Regions from separate parts of the Thalassotalea sp. SU-HH00458 genome, predicted to be linked through region 2. Evidence: predicted binding sites of a transcription regulator. Region 2 holds the regulator's gene; the other holds the start of a gene.
What was found. Region 2 encodes LexA, which represses DNA repair genes until DNA is damaged. Its sites were predicted from a motif close to TACTGTATNNNNATACAGTA; they were not measured.
Positions count from the first base shown of each region.

Region 1 (8,097 bases), on a different contig from region 2:
CCATTGAGAAACAGTGGCGCGTAATTGATAAACGTCATCTTTAACAATAGTTTTTGCTGCTAATTTGTGCCCTGACGAGGTAACACGCTCTGCTAATAATTGCCCTGACGTATCATTTGATTCATCACGTGTATCTGACACGGTTAATACGGCAATGTTGAGGGGAATAAATGCTTTACTGTTGTGATTATTCGCTGAACTAGACATGATCTTTCCTGTTTTGCACAATAGTGTTGTTAAACTTTTGCTTAGCTTGTTGCCATTGCTCGGGGGTATTGGCATTAAACAAGCATTGTGAATTTTTAGGGATTAATGTTTTATGGGGTGTTTGCATTAATAATGCTTTAATCGAAGGCCCTTTAACCGCAGGTTTATCTTTAGTTTGGTGAAAGCCCGCTGATTTATCAGAGGATAAAAGTGGTTTAAAGGGCAAAAAGCTTTGCTCAAAAAACTGTTTAACAAACGCATTTACGGGCAAATATAATGGCAACATAGAATTGTGAAAAAAAGTCGCCTTTTGTGATAATTCCCCAGCACGTTTCAGTTGCAGTAATGATTGACTGTCTATTAAAGGCAAGTCAACCGGCAAAATTAACATGGCTTGTGGTTGGTACTTGTTGAGCACAGTATAAATACCGCCCATTGGACCTAATTGCTCATATTGATCGGCAATACCATGATTTTTTCCGCTAACAATAATCTCATCCACGCCTGCATTTTTTAATTGTTGTTTACTATACGACAACATATTTTCTTGAGGCGCATGCTCATTTTGTCGGTTATCACTTTGTCGATAATCACTTTGTCGGTTAAGTAATGCTTTATCACTCCCCATTCTAGAGGATAAACCACCTGTTAATACCACCCCTAAACAATGTTGATTCAGTATTATATTTGCTGCTGTTTTCATCGACTAACCACCCAGCATTGCCAAGTTTTTTGTCGCACCCGTGATTTTGTCATGGAGAAAATGCGTCGCTTTTTTATCACTCATCATGGCAACAATTTGTTGTTTTAACGGTTCCACATCATCTTGTTGTAAGTATTCTTTTAATGACAAGCCTGCTTCGGTAAATAAACACAAATGAAGTTTCCCTAAAGCACTGATTCTTAACCGATTACAAGTGTTACAAAAGTCTTTGCTGTATGGCATGATTAAACCAACTTTTCCTTGATAATCAGGGTGATAAAATTCTTGAGCAGGGCCAGACGATTTATCACGAATAGATGGCAGCCAACCGTCAAGAAGCAAGTTCTGTTTAATTCGAGACGCTTGAACATGTTGCTTATTAAAAAAATCTTGATTATCACCTGTTTGCATTAATTCGATAAAACGCAAGGTAACCGGGGTATCTTTTAACCAATCTAAATAGGTTTTTATGTCATAACCATTAAATTCACGCATTAACACCGTATTAATTTTTACGGATGTTTTACCACTTGCCAATGCCATATCAATACCCTTTAAAATTTTAGGTAATTTGTCATGGCCGGTAATGGCATGGAATTGTCTTGGATCTAAACTATCAATACTAATATTAAGCGCATCAAGGCCAGCATCTAACCAAGGGTTAATATGTTCAGGTAATTTATAGCCGTTAGACGTTAATGCGACTTTTTTGATGTGTTCGGTTTGTTTGCAGGCAGCAATAATGTCGGGAAGATCTTTTCTTAATGAAGGCTCACCACCAGTGATACGAATTTTTTCCGTGCCTAATTGACCAAAGGCTTTGGCCACTCTTTGTATTTCAGCAAACGATAAAAAATCACGGTCGTGATCACATTGATAACCATCGGGTAAACAATAGTTACAACGAAAATTACAGACGTCGGTAATCGATAGGCGTAAGTAATAAAACTTACGACCAAAATTGTCAGTTAACATTCCACCTTTCCAAATGTCGGGAGGCTAATATGTTTCCACATTAACCCTGGCGATTAAAAAATAATCACGGCTAAAATCACGTATCTGTTTCACGAAAGTAAAACAAAGTTAGCAATAGAAGCTCGGCGAATAATCAATATAATATAACATAGTTATGACTAGATGATATGATAATTAACGATGTTCCTAGTTGATTTGTATCAAACAATAACGACGCAATTGACTCGTAGTTCATTGTGGATTATCAGATAATATTGATATCAGTAATTTTAAGGTAAATACAAATGGTTGATTGTTGTTCAGCTCAGGGCTTACTCCCTTTTGAGCAGGCGTTAGAAAATATGTTAACGGTGGTCAAACCGATTAGTGACACAGAGCAAGTTACGCTGACAAATGCGTTAGGAAGAGTCTTAGCACAAGATATTAAAAGTCCAGTAAATGTCCCGCCAAATGATAATTCTGCAATGGATGGTTACACATTTTCATCGCAAAGCTTAGCTGAAAATAACACCCTGAAACTGGTTGGACGCTCGATGGCTGGTGCGCCTTTTACAGGTGAATGTAAAGCGGGTGAATGTGTACGTATCATGACTGGCGCTAAAGTACCTGCCGATTGCGATACCGTTGAAATGCAAGAAAATTGTCAGGTTGATGGTGAAAATATTACTTTTTTATCGCCAAGAAAACGTGCGGATAATGTGAGAAGTAAGGGAGAAGATATTGCTAAAGAGCAAGTTGTTTTTCTTACAGGACGAGAGTTAACGGCTATCGACATTGGCGTGCTAGCTTCCTTAGGTATTGATAAAGTCACGGTTTTTAGAAAACTTAAGGTCGCGTTAATTTCAACCGGTGATGAATTAAAAAAACCAGGACAGTCGCTTAATGATGGTGATATTTACGAAAGCAATAGTCAGTTCTTAACATCATTATTGACTAAACTCGGTGCTGAAATTATTGATTTTGGTATTGTTGAAGACGTAGAAACAAGTATTTTTACCGCGTTTAAAAAAGCCGATGATGTTGCTGATGTGGTGATTTCATCTGGTGGTGTTTCTGTTGGAGACGCTGATTATACCAAAACGGTCCTTGAAGCTTTGGGTAAAATAGCATTTTGGAAAATCGCCATGAAACCCGGAAAACCTTTTGCTTTTGGCACGCTTACTAAGGCATATTTTTTTGGTTTACCAGGTAACCCCGTTTCTGCCTTAGTCACCGCTCATCAGTTAGCACTTCCCGCGTTATTAAAAATGCAGCATGTTAATCGTGAACAACCGTTAACATTGAAAGCGAAAACTACCCAAGTTTTAAAAAAATCACCGGGGAGAATGGATTTTCAGCGGGGTATTCTAAGTCAGGATGAAAATGGTGATTTACAAGTTACTTCAACGGGAAGTCAAGGCTCTGGCATATTGACCAGTATGGCTGCAGCCAATTGTTATATTGTTCTTGCGGCTGAGCAAGGGAAAGTGAATCAAGGTGAATGGGTTAAGGTACAAATGTTTGATAAATACTTACAATAGTTTTACCTATTTATAGACAACTTTTGTTGGCTTAATTTTTAATGAGTTTGGTTTTTGACTATGCGACAGTCTCTCTATTTATTGCCCGGTACTATGTGTGATGCACGCCTATGGCAGCCAATGATTTCAGCCTTGGAAGCGTTGAGTGACATTCATTTTGATTTTCACTTTTTAACTATTGCTCAAAAGCCAACAATCAATGACATTCTTGATGATATAAAACAGCAACTGCCTGATGAAAAAGTCGTCCTATTGGGATTTTCATTAGGGGGATATTTGGCATCTGCTTTTCTATTAAAATATCCTCAATTGATTGAAAAACTATTGGTGATAGCTAATATGCCATGTGCTTTGCCAGAAAGAGAAATGAAAGAGCGTGCTCGAGCGGTAGCTTGGATCAAAAGGAATGGCTATGCCGGTATTGCGCGAAAACGAATATTAGCTTTATTAGATAAAAGTGCTCATCATCGCAACGATATCGTGTCTTTGATTGAAAATATGGATAAATCATTGGGGCAAGAGGCACTCGTTCATCAATTATTGGCCACAACCAAACGAGAGAATATTTTTCATCAACTAGTGTTACTCAATCAGAAAAAATATTTTTGTGTCGGTGAAAATGATCCTTTAGTTTCGATATCATCGTTGACGGATTTCCAACAACTCGATAAAAACATGACCTTAACTATTTTTGAACAAGCCGGCCATATGTTGCCATTAGAAAAGCCAAAGGCACTGGCTCATTGGTTAATGGGAAATCTAACTGATCATACATAAAAACTTACTGTTATTTAGTGTGTTAAGCGTACTTAGTTACAGCGTGGAAGTTGAAAATTAATCATTGACTATGTTCAGCAAACAGCAAGCAATTGAAGAAGGTTCGCTTCAAATTGCTCTGCCGTTGTCGCTTAAACATCATCAGGGATAGGGAACTTTTGCATCTTGCTCTGACTATTCGACAAATTTTACGTCGATTTTACTCAGCGCTGCTACATCCGTAATACTTACATTCCCGTTTAAGCTTTTCTCAAGTTTTGCTGCTACTTTATATGAACCATGGTTTCTAGCAAAATCAGTAATATCGTCACCATTGCACATTACCTTATTGGCAACTGCTTTGTTATTTAACCGATAAGATTTCATGGTTTTGTTAAATTTCAACATGCTATTGGTAGTAGATGCTTTACAAACTTCAATTAAAGAATCTTCTATATATTTGTCCATTGCTGAACTAGTAAAACTCGCGCCTGCTAATAATGTCACTGTAATGGCCGTTGTAATGGTTGATTTAATTTTATTCATGATAACGCTCCTAAAATATCTAAAGTGGTAAAACGACATTTGCAAAATTGCTATGTACAACTTAATAGTGGCGTTTTTTTCAATAAAAGTTGCAAGATTTATCTGGATGAATGTAAGGAAAATCTACGGTGTAATTTTAATGGAGAGGATTCTATTGTTATGATTTAAAAGGGAAATCTGTCTAGTTTGCAAGTTGTTTTTATGGAGTTGTGTCATGGATATTTACATTCATCGTTAAAATGACACAAATTAAATGAGGAATATGTCAGTCGTCGCATGATGGTTAACAGGTTAATTTTCATGTTTTAGTTAATTTATATTGCATTTTTTGCCAAAAAAGATATTCTACTGTTTTTATATACAGCTCTTGTGGTGCGCATTGCTTCGTTTATGATGTACTTACCAGAGTAGCTTTTCGTTAAATAAGGGAAAACAATGGCCGTTGAAAGTCGATTTGTTGTCATAAGACAAGGTGTGGAGGTAGAAACATTTATGGATAAGAAAGCCGCAGATGAATATGACAAGATGTTAGATATGGCTGATAGTCTTGCTGAACTATTTGAAAGTGCCACGATAGAATTATCGGAAAATATGCGAGAAGAACTCAGTGTTTATATCGCTCAACATAGGGAACAAGTGCTTATTGCCTTGCAAGCTAAGAAACCTAAAGTCGCAAAAAAACAAGTCCAAAAAGTGGAAGACAATAATAGTGCTGCTAAGGAAACTGAGCGTAAAAATGATGCAGCATAGTCGTTAACTGATAGCTTTTATGATTGAGTATCAGTTAATCCGCAGTCATAAGCGGAAAAGTATTGCCTTACAGGTAAAACAGGGCCTTGTTATCGTTCGGGCTCCACAATATGTTAAAGAAAGTTATATTCAGCAGTTTGTTCTTCAAAAGTCATCCTGGCTTGAGGTCAAGCTTTTAACCCAAAATAATCTACTCAAAGAACAAGCATTGAACCATCAAGGAATTGTCTTGAGTGAAAATGGATTTTTATGGTTTGAGGGGATCAGAAAAAACATTTCACTTACTTTTTCAAGCAAAAATTGTATCGAAAATCATGGTGACAGTATTCAAATTACGCTCGCTCAACGGTATAAAAATGTCGATAAAACGCGACAACAGAAGGTTATTAAACAGCTTGTGGAAGCTTGGTTTAAACAAAGTGCTGAGACAGTAATAGCAGAAAAAGTTAAATATTTTAGCGCTCAACTTAATTTATACCCAAGTAATATCAAAGTCAGGCAATATAAAGCTCGTTGGGGGAGTTGCAACAATTACGGACAATTAAACTTTAACTACTTATTGATGATGGTACCTGATTGGGTGATTAATTATGTAGTTGTTCATGAACTTTGCCATTTAAAGCATTTAAATCATAGTCGGCAATTTTGGTCATTAGTCGAAGCGTTTTTTCCTCGTTTTAAAGAAGCTAAACATTGGCTTAAAGTCCATCAAAGTCATCTTCAATGGCCAACACAATATATCACCTAGTAAAATACAGTTAATGTTTCATTTAACTTATTGATAATGTAGCGTATTTTTATCCGTATTTTTATCCGTATTTTTCTTAAAGTAGTCATTTTTATCTTTATCTTTTTAATAATTCTTTTGTTATCAATCAGTTGTTTTATCTTGGCATGATAATCGCTTGTATTTTATACAAATAATAATAAACAGCTTTTCAGTCAACAAATTGACTGGAAGATTAATATGAGGAATTGTGATGAAAGTAAATCGATATAATTGGAAAATGGCGTGTATTTATGCGATTTCGGCTATTTTATCCTTAGCTATATTAAAAGTGTTATTTGGCTTTTAAAGAGGTGTTGCCAAATTTATCCTAGATAAATGGGGCTGGACGGTGAAAATAAATGCTAGGGGGGATAATTGATGTAATAATATTAATTATATATTTATCAATGTGTTAAATAATTATGTCTTTTAGTGCGATCCATTTGCTTGAAAAAAAATCATAAATTGTGTGTTTAGCCGTTAACAGCCTGACTTTTTTAAGGTAAATTACACCCCATTAAAAATAATAATAATAGGAATGCCCATTTCATGAGTTTGTCAGTCCTTATTTGTGATGACTCCAATATGGCTCGTAAACAGGTTCTAAGAATTTTACCTGAATCACTGTCTGAAAATGTTCAACTTGCCACTAATGGTGTTGAAGCATTAGAAATCTTAAATAACCAAGCTATAGATGTGCTTTTTCTTGATCTTACTATGCCTGTTGTTGATGGCGTTGGTGTGTTGCAAGGTATCAAGGAGGCCGGTCTAAATGTAAATGTTTTTGTTATCTCAGCTGATATTCAACCTGAGATGCAAAACAAAGTTTTAGAGCTTGGCGCGAAAGCTTTTTTGCGTAAACCCGTTCAATTAGATGTCCTTACTTCTCATCTAAAACAACATGATATTATATGAACAACGTTAATTTAAATGACGATCAACAAGATTGTTTACAAGAAATTATCAATGTAGCTATGGGGCAGGCTAGTGATCAACTTGCTCGCTATTTAGATACTTTTGTTTATCTTAAAGTCCCAAGCATCGAACAGGTCAGTTCCCAACATTTATCAGATACCTTAAAGTCTGAAGCACAGTCTGTAGCGGTAGTCAGCCAAGGTTTCTTTGGTTATGAAGGGATCCGCGGCGAAGCTTTATTAATGTATCAGCCAAAAGACTCTGATCGCTTAGCGGATTTACTGGGTTACGAGCCAGATGAGTTGTCGGTTGAAGAACAAATTATTGATTTAAGTTCGATATTAACGACAACGTTTTTAAATGTCTTTGCTAGTCAAATTGATAATCAAATGTCATATAGTGCACCTCGACTATTATTTTCTAGTGATGCTGCGAATTCCAACGCTAACCAAACGTCTATTTCAGATCATATTCAACATAATTCATTCAATTGGGACGTTGCATTAAAAGTTAAGATCACTTATCAAGTCACGGATTATTCATTCAATTGCGATATGATTTTATTGATACCAGAATCGGCTATTATCAATATAACCTCTGTAATTGACCGTATATTGGAAGATTACTAGTGTCAGATAATCCATTATGTACCACCATTACTGAACAGTTAAATACTGGGGTATTAATTCTTGATCTAAACTACAACATTGTAGAGTGGAACCGATTTTTCGCGATCCATGCTCACCTTAACTTACAAGATATTGTAGGCAAAAATGTTTTTACTGCTTTTCCTGAGCTGCCTAAAAGGTGGTTTGAAAGAAAACTGTCAAGCGTCATTCAATTAAAGACACAAAGTTTTTGTTCTTGGGAACAACGCCATCATTTATTTGAGTTATCGCATTCCAGACCCATTACGACAGATAGCCATTTTATGGCGCAAAACTGTACTTTTTTTC
Region 1 is NZ_BAABWW010000002.1:423,680-431,776, forward strand. It holds gene moaB (molybdenum cofactor biosynthesis protein B) at 1-207, opposite strand, end outside; gene mobA (molybdenum cofactor guanylyltransferase) at 200-910, opposite strand; gene moaA (GTP 3',8-cyclase MoaA) at 914-1,885, opposite strand; molybdenum cofactor riboswitch at 1,872-2,025, opposite strand; gene moeA (molybdopterin molybdotransferase MoeA) at 2,170-3,405, shown strand; gene ABXH06_RS04815 (alpha/beta fold hydrolase) at 3,466-4,182, shown strand; gene ABXH06_RS04820 (DUF3718 domain-containing protein) at 4,357-4,707, opposite strand; gene ABXH06_RS04825 (YebG family protein) at 5,143-5,457, shown strand; gene ABXH06_RS04830 (M48 family metallopeptidase) at 5,477-6,205, shown strand; gene ABXH06_RS04835 (response regulator) at 6,776-7,141, shown strand; gene ABXH06_RS04840 (chemotaxis protein) at 7,138-7,770, shown strand; gene ABXH06_RS04845 (GGDEF domain-containing protein) at 7,770-8,097, shown strand, end outside.
Region 1: a site for LexA is predicted at 5,054-5,073, ahead of ABXH06_RS04825 (YebG family protein). Genes of this name have one in related genera too.

Region 2 (8,097 bases):
TTGTTTAACGGCAAAATCTGGCACCCACCATGAATGAATCACATCATCAGAAGTGATCAAAAAGCGAATTTTTTTATTAACCGGTATCACCAAATGTCTATCAACCTCTAAAAGATAATTTTCACCTTTTGTTTCGCCAACACCATTTTGGTTTTCATATTGTCCACGAGGAGTCGATAAAACAGAGTAAAACTCAATGTCTTGGTCAAAATATTTATAGTGCCATTTCCACTGAGAGCCAGTGACTTGAATAGTGATATCAGAATTATCGTTATTTTCCATGCTAACGAGTGTTTTCGTTGCGGGTACCGCCATGCCGATTAAGATGACAATAGGGATAACTGTCCACAGAATTTCCACCTTGGTACTTTCATGAAAAGTTGCTGGCTTTACCCCCTTTGATTTGCGATGGAACATGATTGACCAAAACATCGCCCCAAAAACCACAACACCAATTGCAGTACAAATATAAAGCGCAAACATATGAAGACCATATACTTCCTGACTTATATCAGTAACACCTTTGGTAAGATTTAACTGTTTATCTGCCCAAGCCATACTAGGAACTAATAGCCCTAGGAATAGCCAACTTAGGTTACGTCTCTTCACTCGACATCTCCTCCACCCTTTCTAAGTTTTAAAATCTTTAATATCATTAAAAAACGAATATCTTGATTTCTTTTAGTTGTTTTTGTTGTTATTTTTTCTGGCTATTTTTTAACCACTTAAAGTGCGCCTTATTATTATTTTTGTTCAATTTCTGTCCTAGAATTACTTAAATCTTGATCTAGGTCAATTCTTAATTTTCTTTAATAAAAGTAAAAACACTAACAATTACAATAGAGTATCAACTCTAAAACGTTAAAAAGTCCATTTTATATAGCCTGACGCCATAGGCTAAAAATCAAGCAATTGCTCTAATAAAATAATATCAGGTAGAAATGAGGGTGAATATTTTTTAATCAAAAAACAATCTAGTTTGAGAATACTAAGATTAAATAAGAATTATTCTTTATAAAAGTTCGGCTAAAGCATGAAAAGTGACAAAAAGTAAAAAATTGCTGACTTTTATTAAAAAGAGGAGAACAAAAGTCAGCAATATGGAAAAGTTAAATTTACATCCAGTCGGCAGAACGAATAACTCCTACAGCTATGCCTTCAACATTAAAATGTTGCGAAGTTAAATCAACTTTTATCGGTGAGAAATCTTCATTTTCAGCGTGAAGATAAACAACATTTCCTTCACGTTTAAATCGTTTTACCGTTACATCTTCATCAATTCGCGCAACAATCACTTGGCCATTTTGCACGTCAGTCGTTTGATGTACCGCTAATAAATCACCATCGAGAATGCCTATATCTTTCATACTTTCGCCATTTACTCGCAATAAATAATCCGCTGCAGGGTGAAATAAATTACCGTCAATTTTATAGTTATCTTCAACATGTTCTTGCGCCAGAATAGGTTCTCCTGCCGCAACACGACCAATTAACGGTAAGCCTTCTTCTTCAGTAAACTGTTCCGCTAAACGAATACCGCGCGACGTGCCAGGTAGCATTTCGATGTAACCTTTTTTAGCGAGTGCTTTTAAATGCTCTTCGGCGGCATTGGCAGATTTAAAACCGAAAAAATCGGCAATTTCAGCGCGCGTGGGTGGCATACCCGTTTGAGAAATATTTTCTTTAATAAGATCAAAAATTTGTTCTTGGCGTGGTGTAAGTGGTCGTAGGTTAGTCATTCGACAATTTCCTGTATATACTGACAGTTATAACTGTTAGTATATACAGGCTGTAAATAAACGCAACCCTGACTAGTCAAGTAAAAAACTTAATCGAGATATCAGACATAATGCTATATAAATGAATGAGATAAAAACCTCTCTATTCGCCATTGGTTATTATATCTGAAAGCAAAATCAGCTATGCTTAGCCAACGTTTCACTTAAAAATACGAGCCACGTGAAAGCAGAATTTCATCATAGTATTAATGATATTGCCAAAAACCAATGGCAAGCCGTAGAAAACTCTTTATGCCCACTGATGCATTATGAATTTTTCAAAGCGCTTGAAGATAGTACGTCTATTTGTATTAAGACTGGTTGGCAGCCTCATCATTTAACCTTATCTACTGATAAAACAATTCAAGCAATTATCCCGTTATATATTAAACAACACTCATGGGGCGAGTATGTGTTTGACTGGGACTGGGCACAAGCTTATCAGCACAATGGTTTAGATTATTATCCCAAGTTAGTCAGCACTATTCCTGTTACCCCCATTCCAAATGACAAGCTCCTAAGCGAAACGGTTGATTATCTGCAAATCATAAAAGTACTGATTGAGTATTGCCAGCAAAATGATATCAATAGCTGGCACTTGTTGTTTATTCCTGAAATTTCTCAAGCTGCTCAAGAAAAGTTACCTGATGACGTATATCTTCGCCATACGGTTCAGTTTCATTGGTTTAATCGTCAATATCAAAGTTTTGACCATTTCCTTTCAACATTTACCGCCAGAAAACGTAAAAACACCTTAAAAGAACGCCGTTCAATTGCTCAACAAGATGTTCAGGTTAAGCGGTTTGTCGGTAAAGACATTACCAAGAAACATTTAGATTACTTCTATTTAACTTACCAATTAACTTATTTAAAAAAAGGTCATCAGCCGCACTTAAGCTATGCTTTTTTTCAACAAATTTTTCAAACGTTACCGGATAATATTTTACTGGTAATCGCGAGTCGAGATGATCAATATATTGCTTGTTCATTGTTCTTTTATGATCATCAGCATTTATATGGTCGTTATTGGGGCTGTAGTGAATCAGTGAAAAATCTTCATTTTGAGCTTTGTTATTATCAAGGCATCGAATTTTGCATTGCTAATAAATTAGCGATGTTTAATCCAGGCACACAAGGTGAGCATAAAATACAACGAGGTTTTGAAGCCGTATTGACCTATTCTTATCATTGGATCAAACATGAACACTTCAAAACGCCGATAAAAAATTACTGCCAACAAGAACGAGTACAACTAAAGCGTTATCAAAAGCAATGTTTAGCGGCATTACCGTTTAAACAAAGCTAACGCGTCAACAAAAGGAAATTAGGATGGAATTAGCATTTTCTCAGGCCTGTGAAAACAACAAGTCTGCCATTTTATCAGTATTAAATCAGGCGTTTAGTACCACAAACAAGGTGCTTGAAATAGGCTCTGGCACGGGTCAACATGCCGTACATTTTGCTAAACATTTACCACAACTAATTTGGCAAACCAGTGATCTTGCCACCAATCATTTTTCTATCCAGCAAAGAGTCATTAACAGCGGTTTAAACAATATTCGCGCGCCTATTACCCTTGATCTTACTGAAGACTGGTCTTTTACTAACGACAACAGTACGCCTTTTTTTGATGGTATTTTCACTGCCAATACCCTGCATATTGTGAGCTGGCCACTAGTACAACGCTTTTTCACAGGCGTTGGCAATAATTTAGCGAAAGACGGAACCTTATGTATTTACGGACCATTTAACTACCAAGGTAAATTTACTAGCGCAAGTAATCAACAATTTGATACGTGGTTAAAAGAACGTGATCAACTCAGCGGTATTCGTGATTTTGAAGCCATAATTACCTTGGCAAATGCTGCCGGTTTTTCTTTAATCACCGACCACACTATGCCGGCAAATAACCGTTTATTAGTATTTAGAAAATGCGAATAAATAATTAGCAACGAATTAAAAAAAACGGCACTTTCAACGAGCCAAAGTGCCGAACTAGGTTAAACAAGCATTTCTTTTACGTTTTCACTAACAATTAATTCACCTTCCGTCAGCGCTTGAATTTCTTCAATAGAAACCCCTGGCGCATATTCTAATAAATGAAATTTACCTTGATGAATTTCTAAGTAAGCTAAGTCGGTAAGCACCTTTTTAATACAATTTTTACCTGTAAGCGGCAAAGTACAATTGGCGAGTAATTTAGAATCTCCATGCTTTGAAGCATGTGTCATGGTAACAATAATATTATCAGCACCGGCCACTAAATCCATTGCGCCCCCCATGCCTTTGATTAACTTGCCAGGGATCATATATGAAGCAATATTGCCATTCACATCCACTTCAAAGGCACCGAGTACTGTTAAATCAACATGGCCACCGCGGATCATGGCAAATGACTCAGCACTTGAAAATACAGACGCTCCGGTTGCCATAGTAACCGTTTGCTTACCGGCATTTATTAAATCGGCGTCAATTTCATCTTCCGTAGGAAATTGTCCCATGCCCAGAAGGCCGTTTTCTGATTGCAGCATAACCTCCATATTTTCAGGAATATAATTCGCCACTAAAGTAGGAATACCAATCCCTAAATTAACGTAATAACCGTCTTGTAATTCTTGAGCAACGCGCTTTGCCATTTGTTCTCGAGTTAACGCCATTTTTATTCTCCTGACTCTTGCTGCGAAGGACGAATCGTTCGCTGTTCAATGCGTTTTTCAAAGGTGCCGACAATCAGACGGTCGACATAAATACCTGAGGTATGAATTTGGTCTGGATCAAGTTCACCTGGTTCAACGATTTCTTCAACTTCAACGACCGTGATTTTTCCTGCGGTTGCCGCCATTGGATTAAAATTACGCGCTGTTTTGCGATAAACTAAGTTGCCGTATTTGTCCGCTTTCCACGCTTTGATAATCGCGAAATCACCTTTTATGCCCTCTTCCAGCAAGTATTCTCTGCCATTAAAAGTACGTACTTCCTTACCTTCTCCCACTGGTGTACCAACACCTGTAGCAGTGAAAAAAGCAGGAATGCCCGCTCCGCCAGCCCGCATTTTTTCAGCAAGAGTTCCTTGCGGTGTTAATTCAACGGCTAATTCGCCACTCATCATTTGTCGTTCAAACTCAGCATTTTCACCTACATATGACGCCACTATTTTGCTAATTTGACGATCGGCAAGTAACACCCCTAAACCAAAATCATCAACACCACAATTATTTGAAACCACCGTAAGATCTTTAGTGCCTTTACGCTTAATTTCATTGATTAAGTTTTCAGGAATGCCGCATAAACCGAAGCCGCCAGCAATGACTGTCATTCCGTTTTCTAAGCCTGCCATCGCTTCTTGATAGTTAGCGACAACTTTATTAAAACCTGCCATTTTTTTGTTCCTATATTTGGTAAATTAAATTGCTTATTGCTTTCAAAAAGCGATTTAATGGAATTATTTCACTGTCCAACCGCCATCAAGCACAAGGGCTTGGCCGGTCATATTTCTTGCTTCTTTACTCGCCAAAAAACACACCGTGGCACAGATTTCGTCAATATCGATAAACGACTTTTTCGGCATAGGCTCTAGCATTATTTTATTGATGACGTCTTCTTCGCTAATGCCATGTTGTTGCGCTTGATCTTTGATCTGTTTTTCAACTAATGGCGTTTTAACGTAGGCAGGACAAATTGTATTGATGGTAATGTCAGTATCAGATGTTTCTAAAGCGATCACTTTCGAAAAACCAATTAAGCCATGTTTAGCTGCCACATATGCAGACTTATAAGGCGAAGCAACTAAGCCATGTATTGAGCCAATATTGATAATTCTGCCAAAGCCGTTTTCCCGCATTTTGGGCATAAAAGCTTTACAGGTTCGCGCCGGCCCTGTCAGTAATACATCAACAATTTTTTGCCAAACATTCATGGGAAAATCTTCTAAACGTGAAACATGCTGTATACCGGCATTGTTGACTAAAATGTCCACGGTTGTATCAGCTAATGCTGCGAGTAAATTTTCGATATCTTGTTCATTGGTAACGTCTAGTTTAATGCCTCTTGCAGTTAAGCCTTTTTCAGCCAATTTTTGCTGGGCAGATAAAACCGCTTCATCATTCATATCAGTGATAATGATATTCGCACCTTTTTCAGCCAACGACTGAGCAACACCGAAACCAATACCACTACCTGCTCCAGTTATTAAGGCGGTCATGTTTTTCATTATTTACTCTCCAAAAATGTTGCAATGGTTTTTGCTTTACTGCTGATTGAAAAGAGACCATCTAAATGCCCCCACATGCCTTGAATTTCTTCATACTGACTATTTTCACCAATAAGCTCATGCGCTTTTTTAGCCATAGAAGGAAACAAAACTAAATCATTGGCAGCTGGCAAAAATAACGTTTTAGCGGTAATTTTTTTCAAACTTCCGGCAAGGTCATTATTATGACCGGCAATAAACAATTGATTGGCTCTGACAAGATATAAAACATGATTGGCATCAATAATATCGAGCTTTGCCCCCGCGGCGCCATAAAGCCAATCAACCACCGGAAAATTAGCGTTAATATCATTTAATGCCGCTTGATTAATGGCTTGATGTGTAGGGTTTGACGCATTGAAAATAGCTGGGTGCATTGCATCTTGGGTGATACTTGCTAAAGATAATTGCAATCCTCTTTTTGGTGCTTCACTTTGATAGTAATCACCACCATTCCAGTTAGGATCGGCTTTTATCGGTGCAGCCCAAGACTCTAACCCCGCGACTAACCACGCATCCATTTCTGCCGCGCCAATAACAGAAATCATACGTTCAACCATATCAGGATAAGCAACAGACCATTCAATAGCTTGCAACGAGCCCATAGAGGCACCCACAACGGCGTGTAATTTTTTAATACCTAAGCTATCGATGAGCGCTTTTTGTACATTGACAAAATCACGAATAGTGACCACAGGAAAGGTTAATCCGTAAGGTTTTCCTGTTTTAGGATCAATCGTTGCAGGCCCTGTTGTTATAACGTTTTTATCGAACGCACTGGCATTCACCAAAGTGTCAGAACTAATGACATAATATTTATCGGTATCAATGGCTTTACCTGGGCCAATAATGCTATCCCAATAGCCTGGCAAGGCATCACTTTCATTATACTTACCAGCAGCATGTGAATTTCCTGAAAAGAAATGAGTAATCAAAATAGCATTACTTTTATCTTGATTTAACGTGCCATAGGCTTCCCACCCAACGTTTACTTGCGCAATATTTTTACCGCCAAAGGTTTGAAAATTATCCAGTGTAAATTTTTGCTTAGTAACCAATAATGGTTTACTAGCTTCGTCTGCAAAGCAAAATCCTGATAACAGCAAAGTTGCAGCTAAAAGAAGAAGTCTTATATTCATAGTATTTCCTATCAAAAACTAAATAAAAATAAACAAGCCAATGGCAAGTATTAAGCCTAACAATGGAACTGCGCCGGTCATAGCAAACATCGACCAATACGCGCTGGCATGGGTTTCCTTACAAATAGCACGAATGGTAGTAACAACATAACCATTATGTGGCAAGGTATCTAAAGCGCCAGAACTTATGGCAACTACCCGATGTAATTGTTCAGGATTCACCCCTTGATCAATATAATGAGGTGCAAGTAATGGTAAGGCAATCACTTGGCCTCCTGAGGCCGAACCTGTTAACCCTGCTATAACACTTACGGCAACAGCGGCACCGATTAATTCATTGCCAGGCATTTGCGTCATAATGTTTACTGCCACTTGAAATGCTTCTGTTGATTTTGCTACAGCGCCAAAACCCACGACGGCAGCGGTATTACCAATAGCAATCAATGCCCCGTTTGTACCTTCAGAAATAGCATTATTTAGATTGTGAAAATATTTGTTATTGATCAACCAAATACTGATCACTCCACCGGCTAATGCAACAATCAAAGCATTATGGCCAAAATAGCTGTGTAAGCTAAATGATAATGTTAAGACCACCAACAGTGGAATAACACCAGTAATGGGATGAGGGTAATCTCGTTGAGGAATTTCTGGATCATCTTCACGGTGTTCAAAAACTTCCCCATTGGCTATCGCTTTGGAAATCAGTTTTTTTAACCACCAATAACCAAATAGCGCCATAAATATTGCGACCACTAAACTCACTTCCCAACCAGCATAAGGCGTAGTGCCTAGATATTTTATCGGGATCCAGTTTTGAATTTCAGGCGAACCAGCAGAAGTCATCGTGAACGTGACCGAGCCAAAAGCTAAAGTTGCCGGAATGAAACGGCGCGGTAAATTAGCATCTTTAAATAAACTTAGTGCCATT
Region 2 is NZ_BAABWW010000005.1:115,880-123,976, reverse strand. It holds gene coxB (cytochrome c oxidase subunit II) at 1-558, opposite strand, end outside; gene lexA (transcriptional repressor LexA) at 1,116-1,739, opposite strand; gene ABXH06_RS09330 (GNAT family N-acetyltransferase) at 1,960-3,084, shown strand; gene ABXH06_RS09325 (DUF938 domain-containing protein) at 3,108-3,719, shown strand; gene ABXH06_RS09320 (CoA transferase subunit B) at 3,779-4,435, opposite strand; gene ABXH06_RS09315 (CoA transferase subunit A) at 4,438-5,157, opposite strand; gene ABXH06_RS09310 (3-hydroxybutyrate dehydrogenase) at 5,221-5,988, opposite strand; gene ABXH06_RS09305 (E22 family MetX-like putative esterase) at 5,988-7,166, opposite strand; gene ABXH06_RS09300 (GntP family permease) at 7,185-8,097, opposite strand, start outside.